DNA from 3 places in the Lysinibacillus sp. FSL L8-0312 genome. Region 1 is predicted to be linked to each of the others. Evidence: riboswitches for the same ligand, from Rfam matches in the RefSeq annotation. Region 1 holds a riboswitch; each other region holds the start of a gene.

The links. Region 1 has a riboswitch for lysine ahead of MHI22_RS17520 (amino acid permease). Riboswitches for the same ligand answer to the same signal wherever they lie in the genome.
Region 2: another riboswitch for lysine. It lies ahead of MHI22_RS09655 (aspartate kinase); the one in region 1 lies ahead of MHI22_RS17520 (amino acid permease).
Region 3: another riboswitch for lysine. It lies ahead of MHI22_RS03870 (transporter substrate-binding domain-containing protein); the one in region 1 lies ahead of MHI22_RS17520 (amino acid permease).

Annotation. Positions count from the first base shown of each region.
Region 1 is NZ_JBBOOV010000001.1:3,474,106-3,479,087, forward strand. Features, by position in the region: gene MHI22_RS17510 (hypothetical protein) at 1-427, shown strand, start outside; gene MHI22_RS17515 (CynX/NimT family MFS transporter) at 494-1,702, opposite strand; lysine riboswitch at 1,879-2,055, shown strand; gene MHI22_RS17520 (amino acid permease) at 2,138-3,601, shown strand; gene MHI22_RS17525 (Nramp family divalent metal transporter) at 3,795-4,982, opposite strand, start outside.
Region 2 is NZ_JBBOOV010000001.1:1,900,051-1,905,032, forward strand. Features, by position in the region: gene MHI22_RS09645 (succinate dehydrogenase cytochrome b558 subunit) at 1-333, opposite strand, end outside; gene MHI22_RS09650 (YslB family protein) at 606-1,040, shown strand; gene MHI22_RS09655 (aspartate kinase) at 1,136-2,362, opposite strand; lysine riboswitch at 2,476-2,654, opposite strand; gene uvrC (excinuclease ABC subunit UvrC) at 2,764-4,554, opposite strand; gene trxA (thioredoxin) at 4,678-4,982, opposite strand, start outside.
Region 3 is NZ_JBBOOV010000001.1:734,791-739,772, forward strand. Features, by position in the region: gene MHI22_RS03855 (2-oxoglutarate dehydrogenase E1 component) at 1-1,386, shown strand, start outside; gene odhB (2-oxoglutarate dehydrogenase complex dihydrolipoyllysine-residue succinyltransferase) at 1,481-2,740, shown strand; gene tnpA (IS200/IS605 family transposase) at 2,912-3,385, shown strand; lysine riboswitch at 3,819-4,005, shown strand; gene MHI22_RS03870 (transporter substrate-binding domain-containing protein) at 4,124-4,981, shown strand.

The sequences.
Region 1 (4,982 bases):
GCTAGCTGAGTTAGTGGAGCATCAAGGTACACTATGGCAGGTCACACCATGGGCTTTGCTTGTCCTTCTAAAAAAGCTTGCTAGCAAAAATACCGGGGATGTCTCTGTACAAGAAGTAGAGCTTTATTTAGCTGTGGCACATGCAATTTCTGAAGATTATCTAGACCCATCATATTCAGTTCAAACTATGCAGGAGCTGTTAGATGTCAAATATTTATGGATGGATCACGAAGAGAATGATGAGCTGGAATGGGAGGAGGAAACGCCAAAGGGTTATGAGCAGAAAGCTTTTGTAAGCTATTATTATTTTAGTTATATACTCTTACAAGAGGCTGTTCCTATTTTTGCAGCAGTTATAGCTCACAACAAAGAAACAGCAGACCGTCTTACTGAACTGCTAACCTTACTACAGCAATTGGACAAATAAAACGTCTATACCTATATAGAAGTAAAGCAGATGGGAAATATGAGCAGTTATCCCATCTGCTTTATTTTAATGGACATATTCGTCTTTAGAAGCTCTCATTGAGCAAAAGAAAAGAATGGTCGCCACAGCTACAAAGAGCCAACCAGCAATATTCCAGCCACCAAATAAATCATGTAAGTAGCCAAAAAGAATAGGGCCAATGGCGGCAAATAAATAACCTAATGATTGTGCAAAGCCTGATAAATCTGCTGCCTCAAATGCCGTGCGTGTACGAAGTGTAAAGAACATCATCGCTAAGGCAAATGAAGAACCTCCTGCTAAACCTAAAAGAATCATCCACAGTACCCCAAGACTTGTCCACTCCATGACAACTCCAGTAAAGCCTATTAAATAGAAGAATGTAAACATCACTACAAGAGGTCTTTGAGAAGCCATTTTACTTGCAATGATAGGCACAGCCAATGCCATTGGTACTTGTGAAAATTGCATGATAGAAAACATCCAACCAGCTTTGTCAGGAGCCAATCCCTGGGCGATGTAGATTTCGGGAATCCAAGCAGCAGTCGTATAAAATAATAAAGACTGTAATCCCATTGCACCTGTGACAGCCCAAGTAACAGGTGACTTCCATAAGGGTGTACTCGTCATTTTAGAGGTAGTGGCTGGCTCAGGTTTATTTGATTTCAATTGAGGTATCCAAATTAAAATCGTTACGACCACTAGTACAAGTGCAATGGACAGCGCTCCTTGCCAGCCAAATGATGAATTGGCTATAGGATAGCTAATACCTGCGCCAAGCCCAGCCGTTAAGTTCATCGACATAGTGAAAAATGCCATTAATAAACCAACATGGTATGGAAATTTTAATTTTAATAATCCTGGAATCAGCACATTTCCAAATGATATGGCTATGCCGATGAGTACAGTACCAAATACAAGTAACCCCGTTGTACCAAGGGAACGTAGAACAATCCCCAAGGCTAATAAAATAGTGGATAAAAATAGTGTTAGCTCAAGCCCTAGTTTGCGTGCTACAACGGGCGCAAATGGTGAGATGGTAGCAAAAGCGAGCAATGGAATCGTTGTTAGAAAGCCTGCAAGTACATTAGAAATACCAAGATCGTCACGGATAAATGATATAATAGGGCCAACAACAGTTAGTGGCATTCTTAATGTAGAGGCTATAAAGATAACTCCGAAGACTAAAAGTAAGGTTGTTCCCCTCCAGCTAATTTTTTTACTCGGAAAACTAGCGGAATGATCATTTGTAGTCAAAATAAATCCCCCTGTTCGTAACCGCTCTAATTGAACTACTATAACACTTTAACAAACTAATAAAAATAGTAGAAGATTCACAAAATACAGAACATTTATTGTTATATTGAAATGTCAAAGGTCTTATGCTAATATAATAAGCATCATAAATTTAATAATTATATGCCTCATGTTTGTATTGAGGTAGAGGTCGCGATATTTATAAGTATGCTAATGGAAATGACAAGCATTGATGAGATTAGCTGAAAGGGAATATTGCCGAAGTGTGAGGGGACTTGAAAACCTCATGCTGGGGCTGTCTCCGAAAGGAACAGAACTGTCACGTTTGCACAACGTGTTGAGCTATCATTTAGGAAAAACTGAGGATTAACTTAGCCATCACAGTGTATATGTGATGGCATTTTTTTGCCTCGTAAATAGGAAGGAAGCTATATCGTGAGTGAAATAAAAGTAAATCAGCTCGGACATAAAGCGCCAAAGCTGAAAAAAGAATTGAAAAGCCGTCATATCACAATGATTTCTTTAGGCGGTACAATTGGTACGGGACTATTTTTAGCCAGTGGTGGTGCCATTGCACAAGCTGGACCTGGTGGTGCATTGCTTGCCTACGCCCTAATCGGTATTATGGTGTACTTTTTAATGACAAGCTTAGGGGAAATGGCTGCCTATATGCCATCATCCGGTTCATTTAGTACGTATGCAACAAAATTTGTAGATCCAGCACTAGGCTTTGCATTAGGCTGGAACTATTGGTATAACTGGGCAATCACTATTGCAGCAGAAATTGCGGCAGTATCCTTAATTATGAAATATTGGTTCCCTGATAGTTCATCAGCCCTTTGGACAGTATTATTTATTGCTGTTGTACTGTCATTTAATTTACTTTCTGTAAAGAGCTATGGAGAAAGTGAATATTGGTTTGCGATGATTAAAGTAGTGACAGTCATTGTTTTTATTATTATCAGTTTATTAATGATTTTTGGTATTTTAGGTGGACAGGCGCCTGTAGGCTTTACTAATTTCTTTATTAGTGATGGACCATTTCACGGTGGCTTCCTAGCTACATTTGGAATTTTCCTAGCAGCCGGATTTTCATTCCAAGGAACAGAGTTACTTGGGATTACAGCAGGTGAAACAGACGATCCAGGAAAAAATATTCCAAAGGCTGTTAAATCCGTATTCTGGCGTATTCTTTTGTTTTATATTTTAGCAATTGGTGCAATCGGAATGTTGATTCCATTTACAGATGAACGCTTATTATCAGAAGATATCGCAGTATCACCGTTTACATTAGTGTTTGACCGCTTAGGTATTGCATTTGCAGCTTCGTTAATGAATGCCATTATTTTAACGGCTATGCTGTCAGCTGGAAATTCAGGGCTTTATGCATCATCACGTATGCTATGGCAATTAGCAGTGGATGGACATGCGCCTAAGTTCTTCACAAAGCTAAGTCGTCGAGGAATACCAATTTATGCATTGATGGCAACATTAGCTGTAGGTTGCTTAGCTTTTTTAGCGTCTTTCTTTGGTGATGGCGTTGTTTATATTTGGCTGTTAAACGCCTCTGGTATGTCTGGTTTTATTGCATGGCTCGGCATTGCCTTTAGTCATTATCGCTTCCGTCGTGCATTTGAGGCACAGGGCCTAGATCCAAAGCTATTACCTTATAGAGCAAAATTGTACCCGTTTGGACCACTATTTGCCTTTACTGTTTGTATGATTGTGGTCATTGGGCAAAATTACACGGCCTTTACGGGAGACCAAATTGATTGGTATGGGATATTAGTTTCTTATGTTGGAATCCCACTATTTTTACTGTTATGGTTTGGCTACAAAATCAAGCACAAAACAAAAATGCTTTCACTTCAAGAATGTGATTTAAAAGTGGAAGATTAAATAGTAGGGCTGTTCTGTAAACTAATGAATGATTGGTTTATGGGACAGCTTTTTATGTCTTAATCGTCGTTAACTAGCCATTCGAAAGTCGATGTCTAATCAAATAAAAAACAGGTACCCATTCTTGAACTGCCCCGTAATAGTTAGAAATCAAACTTTTACGGGGCAGTTCATCTCGAGTACCTGATTTTTATTATCCAAATATTGTTTCCCACAGTAAGTAAATATTCAATGTCACAACGATAACAACAACAAACCAACCTAAAAACGTTGTAATACGGTGATTGACTAAACTGCCCATGATGTTTCGTTTGCTTGTAAACATCACAAGAGGGACAAGAGCAAATGCAATACCGAAAGATAAAACAACCTGACTTAGAACGAGCGCATAGGTTGCATTCACGCCTGAAGCAATAATGACTAGAGGCGGCACCATAGTAATCGCTCTACGTAAATAAAGTGGTATTTTTCTTTGAATGAATCCTTGCATGACTACATCACCTGCTAACGTCCCGACAGAGGAGCTAGCTAGCCCGGCAATAAGTAAACCAAGACCAAATGAAATAGCAGCCATGGGGCCGAGCGCATCTTTTAAGCCATTGTAGGCAACATCTAAATCTTCTACAACCACGCCTTGTGTGTGGAAGACTGCTGCAGCAATGATCAGCATGCTCATATTAATCGCTCCGGCAATAATCATAGCGATGATAATATCGATAAATTCAAAACGGAAAATACGTTTTTTTTCATTTTCATTCCGACCAACAATACGATTTTGCGTTAACGATGAATGTAAGTAAATAGCATGAGGCATGACAGTTGCTCCTAAAATACCTGTTGCTAATAATAGTGAATCTACACCTTCAAACTGTGGCGTGAACATGCCAATCGCTACATCGCCCCATTCTGGCTGTGCTAAAAATGTTTGGAAGGCAAATGCTAAGACAACAATTAACACCATGCCCGAAATACCGGCTTCAAAGGCTCTAAATCCTCTTCTTTGAAGTTCTAAAATAGCAAATGAACCAACTGCCGTAATTAATGCTGCGGGCAGCATAGGGATATTGAAGAGCAAGTAAAGCCCTAATGCTGCACCAATAAATTCAGCGAGATCTGTAGCAATGATGACCAATTCAGCCTGTATCCATAAAAAGATGGATGTTTTTTTAGAAAAATGCTCGCGTGCTACTTCAGGCAAGTTTTTACCTGTCGCAATTCCAAGCTTGGCAGATAAGGATTGAATTAACACGGCCATTAAATTAGAAAAGGCTATAACCCAAAGTAGCAGGTAGCCATATTGAGAGCCTGCTGTAATATTTGTAGCAAAATTACCAGGATCGATATAGGCGACGGCTGCAATAAATGCAGGTCCTAAAAATGG
Region 2 (4,982 bases), 1.6 Mb from region 1:
TGCAATGAAAATCACTAGGAATACACCAGTGAAACGTTGTAAAGAGAACATCCAGTTACGGTATGTGCTGAAACGTCCTGTGTTTGGTGTAGCAGTGAATGCAATGTAGACACCATAGAATGCGTGGAACATTAATGGAATATAGATGACAATCCATTCAACTAGGATAAGGAATGGAATCTTTTCCATTACTGCGGTAGCATCGTTGTAACTTTCTGCCCCGCCTGTTGCTGTAAAGTTAATGAACAGGTGCATCGTTAAAAACAGACCTACTGGAATGATACCAAGTAGAGAATGTAAGCGACGCCATAAAAACTCTCGATCTTTCGACAAGACTGTTACCCCCCTTAGTACTTAAAATAGCACAACAAAAGAAGTCATCATTTTGTAAATGATACTTCATTGACTGTGTATTTCATCATGGTACAATATTATGACATGTTTATTGTACTCTCAAGAGCTACGAGCGTCAAGGCAACTCGGAGTTTTTCATAGAGCTTATTAAAGAACTAATCTAGTACATGATGCGTTGTTTTTTCTCGAAAAATCTATCATTACTTTATTACTGTTGAATTTTAAGAAAATTCTAAGAAAGAAGGATAACAATGTTAAACACTCCATCTCCTACAATTTCATCATTTGGTTATGAGCTCATTCGCGATCATATTCTATCTTCTATCCTTGGTAAACATGAGAATGATGTCCTTTATTGGGCAGGTAAAGAGCTTGCTCGCAAGTTCCCATGCAAAAGTCAAGACGAACTTATCGCATTTTTCGCAGATGCCTGCTGGGGTACACTAGAGCTCATGAAGGAATCAAAGGATGGTCGCATTTTCCAATTGACAAATGACCCTGAAATATTGCAAATCAAACAACGAAGCTTTAGACTGGAAGCAGGATTTATAGCAGAGCAAATTCAATTAGCTAAAGGCTACCTTACAGAATGCTATGATGAAAAGCGAGAAAAGCAGCACTATGTCATGTTTACAGTCAAATGGGATGTCAAGGAACGTATTATGAATACCATCCCTACTGAATGATGAAAAGGATTGTCTCCCTATTCAACGGGATGACAATCCTTCTTTTTTCTTCCTTTAATTTCGGACTATTACATAAAATACTGTTTCTTCTATTATTATATATAAAGTGCTTGCTCTAAATTGAATTCATCATGCAAGGCATTTGCTGCACGAATCATATCATCCTGTGGTACAACAACAGACACTTTTATTTCAGACGTACTAACCATTTTTATAGGAATATCTTCACGACGTAATCGATCAAACATGCGAGCAGCCACACCTGGATTAGAGGCCATACCTGAGCCAATGATAGAAACCTTCGCCAACCCTATTTCAAAGTCAGCAAAACTAAAGCCAAGTGACAATTTACTATCTTCTAGAACACGCAATGTTTCCGCAAATTCTTCTTTTAAAATGGAAAAAGACACAGTTGGTTTTAAGCCATCAATGATTGCCTGTACAATAATATCTACATTAATGCGGTTTTCTGCAAGGATTGTAAACATATCTGCCAATGCACCATCGGCATACGCATCATACCCCACTGTTAAACGGATAATATCTGACTCAAAGGCTACACCACGGACGACTAAATTTTTCTCCATTTCCACTTCCTCCTTCAATAAAGTACCTACTGACTCTACTAAGCTAGAGCGTATAATAACGGGCATTTGAAATTTTTTTGCTAACTCCACTGCACGAGGATGAATAACATGTGATCCTAAATTAGATAACTCCAGCATTTCATCATAGGAGATTTCCTGCAGCTTTTGAGCTTTGCTGACATAGCGTGGATCTGCTGTATAAACACCGTCAACATTTGTGTACATATCAGTTCGCTCTGCTTCCAATGCTACCGCGAGTGCTATAGCTGTTGTTTCAGCTCCGCCTTTGCCAAGTGTAGTAATATTTTGTTCCTCATCAATACCCTGTTCTCCAGCAATCACTACAATTTGTCCCTGTACAAGATGTTCTTCAATACGACTGTCATCGATATAGTCAATACGTGCATGACGATACTTACAATCTGTATGTATACCTGCTTGCCATCCAGTTAAGGACACTGCCTCATAGCCCGCTTCCTGTAATGCGATGGCAAATAAAGCGCTGGATAATTGAGAGCCCGTAGACACGACTGCAGCTAATTCTCGTTTGGGCACTTCGTCCGTTAGTTGATGTACCATCGTTTGCACATCTTTCATTGTGTGTCCCATTGCTGCAACGACCACGACTACATCGAAGCCTCTGTCCTTTTCAGCAATCGCCTTCCTTGCTGCCTCTTGGATTTGTTCAGTAGAAGCTAGTGCAGCCCCTCCAAACTTCATCACTATTTTAGCCATTTCTTGCGTTCTCCTTTCCAGTCATATATTTCACCTGCTTCTAGAAAACTAAAAGGCAGCCTCCACATAACGTGAAAGCTGCCTATAACATGTACAATGATCGTAACTTGTGCATGTGTGATAGCTCTCCGAAACTTTTAGAATCGACAATCTTACATTTCTTAAATGTAAAACCAGTACAACAAAGGAAACAACAATGCTATACTTCGGCAAGCTCCCCTTTCACACACGATCTCTGGACTTGTTCATCCTCCATTGTGTTACTCTTGAATCTTGCACCTCTATCATCACCATAAAGTGAATGTATTCAATTGGTTTAACGCTGGCGTCAACATGCTAGCCACACCAGTTCGCTATTCATCACATTGACGAACAATGTTATTTACAACCTTAGCACATGTCTATTCCTTTGACAATGACTCTTGCTGAAAATAGCTATAAATTTGGCTCGCTAAATTAGCAGGTATTCCTGCCTCCTGCAAAGTTAGCTCGCTCGCCTCTCGAATTTTCTTAACTGAACCAAAATGTTTGAGCAACTGCTGCTTGCGTTTTGGCCCCACACCTTCAATATGGTCTAACACCGATTGAATGGCATGCTTCTCATGCTGTTGGCGCAAGAAGGTAATAGCAAAGCGGTGAACTTCGTCCTGAATTCGTTGTAATAAATAAAAGCCATCACTAGTACGCTTTAAGGCAATTACTTCTGGTGGATCACCAAACAATAGCTGCGACGTATTATGCTTATCATCTTTTGCTAAACCTGCAATCGGTATAACAAGTCCAAGCTCATCTTCTAGTACTTCACGGGCGACTTCCATTTGCCCCTTGCCACCATCAATTAAGACCAAATCTGGCAATGGCAAGCCTTCCTTTAAGACACGCGAATATCGCCGACGTATAACCTCTTGCATCGCACCGTAATCATCATGCTTTGCAGCCGTACGCGTTTTGTATTTACGATATTCCTTTTTCGCAGGCTTTCCATCAATGAAGACAACCATAGCCGATACAGCATCCGTGCCATGCATATGACTATTGTCAAATGCCTCAATTCGTAATGGCGTTGAAATACCTATTGCTTCACCAAGTGCCTCACAAGCACCAATTGTCCGTTCTTCCTGCCGTTCAATTAGCTGGAATTTAGCTGCCACAGCAATCTCAGCATTTTTAGTTGCTAATTCAACCAATTCCCTCTTTTGACCTCTTTTTGGTGTAAGAACTTTAAGCTCTAATAACTCCGTTAAGATGGCTGCATCAATTGCTTGTGGAATAAAAATTTCTTTCGGCTTAATATGCTCTGGTTTTTCATAAAAGCGGCCAACAAATGTTAAAAACTCTTCCTCAGCATCTTGATAAATTGGGAAAACCGAGACATCACGCTCAATCAGCTTTCCTTGGCGAACAAAGAAAACTTGCACACACATCCAGCCTTTTTCGACGGCATAGCCAAATACATCGCGGTTCGTTGTATCACTTGATACTATTTTTTGTTTCTGCATGACCGTATCAATATGTGCAATCTGATCGCGAAACTCCTTCGCTCGCTCAAATTCTAAGTTTTCAGCAGCTGCAAGCATTTTAACTTCAAGCTCTTTTTTGACTGCCTCGACACCACCATTTAGAAACTTCGTCATATCCTCAATCATCTCTTGATAAACCTGACCATTAATTTCTTTTACACAAGGTGCTAAACATTGCCCCATATGATAATACAAGCAAACTTTGGAAGGCAATTGGACACATTTGCGCAATGGATACAATCGATCCAATAGCTTTTTCGTTTCACTTGCCGCATAAGCATTGGGGTAAGGACCAAAATATTTAGCCTTATCCTTTTTTACCTTACGTGTCGTAATAAGACGTGGATGTTTTTCATTCGTAATTTTTAAATATGGATATGTCTTATCATCTGTTAGCATGACATTGTATTTTGGATCATGTAATTTAATGAGATTCAGCTCTAAAATAAGTGCTTCAATATTAGATGATGTCACGATATACTCAAAATCTTCTATTTCACCGACAAGCCTTTGTGTTTTGCCTTCATGTGTTCCCGTAAAATAAGAACGTACACGGTTTTTCAGTATTTTCGCTTTGCCCACATAAATGATTGTCCCTTGACGATCCTTCATCAAATAGCAGCCAGGCTGATCCGGTAAAATATCTAGTTTACGCTTGATTAAATCGTTCATTACCTACCTGCCCCCCTACGTAAAAATTCCCCTCAATTGAATATGATAGATATTACCTTTATTATATAACGAAAAAAAGCCGAACACATCTATTGATGGCCCGGCTTTTGTGAACTTCATTAATTACGCATGTTTTGCGATAAATGCTTCTAAAGCTTCTTTCGGTTGGAAGCCTACAGTTTTGTCAACTAATTCTCCATCTTTAAATAATAGTAAAGATGGAATTGACATAATTTGATACTGAGCTGCAGTACCTTGGTTATTGTCTACATCAACTTTTACAATTTTAGCCGCACTTCCTGCAGCGTCCATTTCTTCAAGAACTGGCCCAATCATTTTACAAGGTCCGCACCAAGCAGCCCAAAAGTCTACAAGTACTAACCCTTCTTTAATATCGTCCTGGAACGTAGCATCTGTTGCATGTACAA
Region 3 (4,982 bases), 2.7 Mb from region 1:
CATGAAACAGTGCGTGCTTTATATGGAGCACAATTAGTGGCTGAAGGTCTTCTATCTGCTGAAGATGTAGCTGCCTTAGATACAGCAATCTATGCAGAAATGCAAGCAGCCTATGACCATGTAAGAGAAATGGCAGATAAAGATGATCATCAGCATTTAGAAATGCCAGCAGAATTAAAAGTAGAGTTCCCACAAATTGATACAGCAGTTGGTGCGGAACGTTTAGAAAAAATCAATGAAGAGCTTTTAGTGTTTGAAGAAAACTTCGAGCCACAGAAAAAGCTTGGCAAAATTTTAGAAAAACGTCGTGATGCCTATGCATCAGCAAAAATTGACTGGGGCCATGCAGAAACGTTAGCATATGCGACAATTATCCAAGACGGCACACCAGTACGTTTTACAGGTCAAGATGCTCAACGTGGTACATTCTCTCAACGTCACTTAGTACTTCACGATAAAAACAATGGGAATGTCTTCACACCGCTTCATCATATTTCTGGTGCGAGTGCATCCTTCTCAGTACACAACTCTCCACTGACTGAAGCGGGAGTAGTAGGCTTTGAGTATGGTTACAACCTAGAAAATAGTCATGTTTTAACAGTGTGGGAAGCACAATTCGGTGACTTTGCGAACATGGCACAAGTGATGTTTGATAACTTTATTTCAGGGGCACGCTCTAAATGGGGCCAAAAATCTGGATTAGTGATCCTTTTACCACATGGTTATGAAGGTCAAGGTCCAGAGCACTCTTCAAGCCGTATGGAACGCTATTTACAAATGTCAGCTGAAAACAACTGGTTTGTAGCGAACTGTTCAAACGCAGGTAACTACTATCATTTATTACGCCGTCAAGCAGCGTTATTAGGTACAGAAGGGGTACGTCCACTTGTAGTCGTATCACCAAAATCACTATTACGTCACCCATTAGCTGCGGCGAATGCTGAACAATTAGCAAATGGTTCATTCCAAGAAGTGATTGAACAACCAGGTTTAGGCGCTAAACCAGAAGCTGTAGAGCGTATCGTTTTAGGAACTGGTAAAGTGATGATCGACTTAGCGGATCGCGTAAAAGACGGAGAAGGCTTCGATCATTTACACATTATTCGTGTAGAACAACTTTACCCATTCCCAAAAGAGCAAGTTGCTGGTATTATTGCTAAGTATCCAAATGTGAAAGAAATTGTTTGGGTACAAGAAGAACCTAAAAACCAAGGCTCATGGAATTATGCATTAGAAACATTATATGAACTTTCAGAAGGTAAAAAACTTCGCTATGTAGGTCGTCCTGCAATGAGCTCAACTTCTGAAGGGGATGCAGATTCTCATAAAGCAGCACAAGCAGCATTAATTGAAGCGGCAGTTGCTGAGCCAGTGAAGGTTAAATAATCACATATAAATTTTTGAAAAAAACGGGCTACTTGCCCTCAAGCAGTAGCCCTTTTATGTGCGTCATGCACGTTAATCAAAGGAGGAAATGAAAGTGGCTGAAATTAAAGTCCCTGAATTAGCAGAATCGATTACAGAAGGTAGTATCGCACAGTGGGTAAAAAAAGTGGGCGATCGCGTTGAAAAAGGTGAATTCATCGTTGAACTTGAAACAGATAAAGTAAACGCTGAAATCATTTCTGAAGAAGCAGGTGTATTAACACAAATTTTAGCTGAAGAAGGCGATACTGTACTAGTTGGTCAAGTTATCGCAGTAGTAGAAGCAGGCGAAGGCGCAGCACCTGCACCTGCAGCGGCTCCAGCTGAAGCAGCTCCGGCTCCAGCAGCGCCACAAGCAGCATCTGCACCAGTAGCAGCGGCTCCAGTTGTAGAAGAAACTTCTGGTGAGCGAGTAATCGCCTCTCCAGCAGCACGTCGTCTTGCTCGTGAAAAAGGTATCAACCTTGCAGCAGTATCTCCAGTAGATCCACAAGGACGTGTACGTGTACAAGATGTAGCAGCTCATGGTACAGCTCCAGCTGTAGCACCAGTAGCAGCACCTACATCAGTAGCAACTTCAGGTGGCCCAGTAGTATTTACACCAGCAGCTAATTCTGACCGTGTAACAGTTGAAAAAATGAGCCGTCGTCGCCAAACAATTGCTAAACGTTTATTAGAAGTGAAACAATCAACAGCAATGTTAACAACATTTAACGAAATTGACATGACAAATATCATGGCACTTCGTAAACGTAAACAAGAAGAGTTTGTAAAAGCAAACGACATCAAACTTGGTTTCATGTCATTCTTCACAAAAGCTGTTGTTGCAGCACTAAAAAAATACCCATACGTAAACGCTCAAATCTCTGGTGATGAAATTCATTTAAATAACTTCTTTGATATCGGTATTGCTGTATCAACTGAAGAAGGTTTAGTTGTACCAGTTGTACGCGATGCAAACAGCAAAAACTTTGCAGAAATCGAAAAAGATATCGCTAACTTAGCGACAAAAGCTCGTGATAAAAAATTAGGCTTAAATGACATGGCTGGTGGATCATTCACAATTACAAATGGTGGTGTATTCGGTTCATTAATGTCAACTCCTATTATGAACGGTACGCAAGCTGGTATTTTAGGTATGCACTCAATTGTTAACCGTCCAGTTGCAGTAAATGGTGAAGTTCAAATCCGTCCAATGATGTATGTAGCACTTTCTTACGATCACCGTATCATCGATGGAAAAGATTCTGTAGGATTCTTAAAAACAGTTAAAGAATTAATCGAAAATCCTGAAGATTTACTATTAAATTCATAATGCGATTCAACCCTGCGAACAATGTTCAGCAGGGTTTTTTTGTGTGCTTTGAAAACCCCCTGCTATGCAGGGGGTTCCGGAAAGCTTTTAGCTATGGACAATAAAAAAACTCCAAACGTACAATAAAGTCAGGTCTAGTCAACCGACTTCGTACGAAAGGAGCCACCATAAATGGATAATAAAAGTTTAGCACATACAACGTGGAATTGTAAGTATCATATCGTCTTTGCGCCAAAGTATAGAAGGCAGATTATTTATGGTCAAATTAAAGCAGATGTTGGAAGAATATTGCGCCAATTATGTGAAAGAAAAGATGTAGAAATCATAGAGGCAACAGCCTGTCCTGACCATATTCATATGTTGGTAAGTATTCCACCGAAATTGAGTGTATCTGCGTTCATGGGTTATTTAAAAGGGAAGAGTAGTCTAATGATTTTCGACCGACATGCAAATTTAAAGTATAAATACGGTAATCGTCAATTCTGGTGTCGAGGATACTATGTGGACACAGTCGGCCGAAATAAGAAAAAGATACAAGAGTATATAAAAAATCAATTACAAGAAGATATCCTGCAAGATCAAATGACGATGAAAGAATTCATTGACCCATTCACAGGAGAAGAAATCAAGAGAAAGAAAAAATAAGTAAGCCGCTTTAGCGGTTTGTGTGAAAACGGAGTGCGGTTGGCAGACCATTCAGAATGTCTTTAGACATGGGCCAGTACCCCAGCGTTTCACGCGCAGAGCAAACCACCAGTTATACTGGTGGTTCTGATTATGCATGACGAAAGATTTTGACCGATTCTATGTTTGAAAGAGTACTAATGTTATATCGTTTAGAGGAGCAAAAAAGACATAAACACAACTTTTCTCACATAGAGCACATACTCTATAATAAAAATTTGTTTTAATTTTCAGAAATATCGATAGAAGCTTAACGATTTAAAATGAATAGAGAACGAACAATATCCTAATATTGTCATTAGTCAGAAAAATGTTAAAACTGTCTTGACGAGTGTACTAGTTTTATAGTAGTATCTAAATATCAATTAAATAAACAAACCTCACTAACGTTTACCAGTGAGGTAGAGGCGCGGTATTTATTAGTTCATTGTTGAGTTCAAGCAAGCGAAGACGCAATGAAGAAGGAAATATCGCCGAAGTATAAAAGGAGCTCGTACTTTTATGCTGGGTCTGCAGTGAATAAGTGCAGGACTGTCCTAGTAAATGGATTTCCAGATTTACTAGGTTGTGCTATCTCGGAAAATGGAAATTATAGTGAGGATTTGGGCAACTGTCATACAAGGTAAGACCTAAGTTCAATATACTTAGGTCTTTTTTATTACAGTTGTCTTATTTTTTTACAGAAAAGGGGAGTTTTTTATGAAAAGAAAATGGTTGTTAGTAATGATCTCTATCATGACAGCAATTGTGCTAGCTGCATGTGGCACTAGCGACAAAAAGGATGGCGGTTCAGGTGATGCTGGTGCTGACAAGGAAGCAAGTGGCGGTGAATTCCGAATCGGAATGGAGGCTGGCTATCCACCATTTAACTGGACACAGCAAGGTGATGCTAATGGTGCAGTGAAAATTGCTGATAATGCAGAGTATGCAGGCGGCTACGATGTCCAAATGGCAAAAAAAATTGCTGAAGGCTTAGGCAAAGAGCTAGTCATTGTCAAAATGGAATGGGACGGATTAGTACCAGCGCTACAATCTAACAAAATTGATGCGATTATCGCGGGTATGTCACCAACTGAAGAGCGTAAGAAAACGATTGATTTTACAGAAAACTACTATACTTCTGATTTCGTTATGGTTATTAAGAAAGGTAGCAAGTATGAAAATGCAAAATCGATTCAAGATTTCTCTGGTGCTAAAATTACTTCACAATTAAATACATCGAACTACAACGTTATTGATCAAATTAACGGTGTAGAAAAACAAACAGCAATGGAAAGCTTCCCCGCAATGCGTGTCGCTTTAGAGGCTGGCAAAATTGATGGCTATGTAGCAGAACGTCCAGAAGGTATTTCCGCTGCTACTGCCAACGATAAGTTCACATATGTCGCATTTGAAGAAGGCTTTGATACGGATCTTTCCAATACTTCGATTGCTGTAGGCTTACGTAAAGACGATGCAAACCGTGAAAAAATCAACGAAATCCTAAAAGGTATTTCGGAAGACGATCGTCAAGCGATTATGGAAGAAGCGATTTCTCAACAACCAGCAGCACAATAAT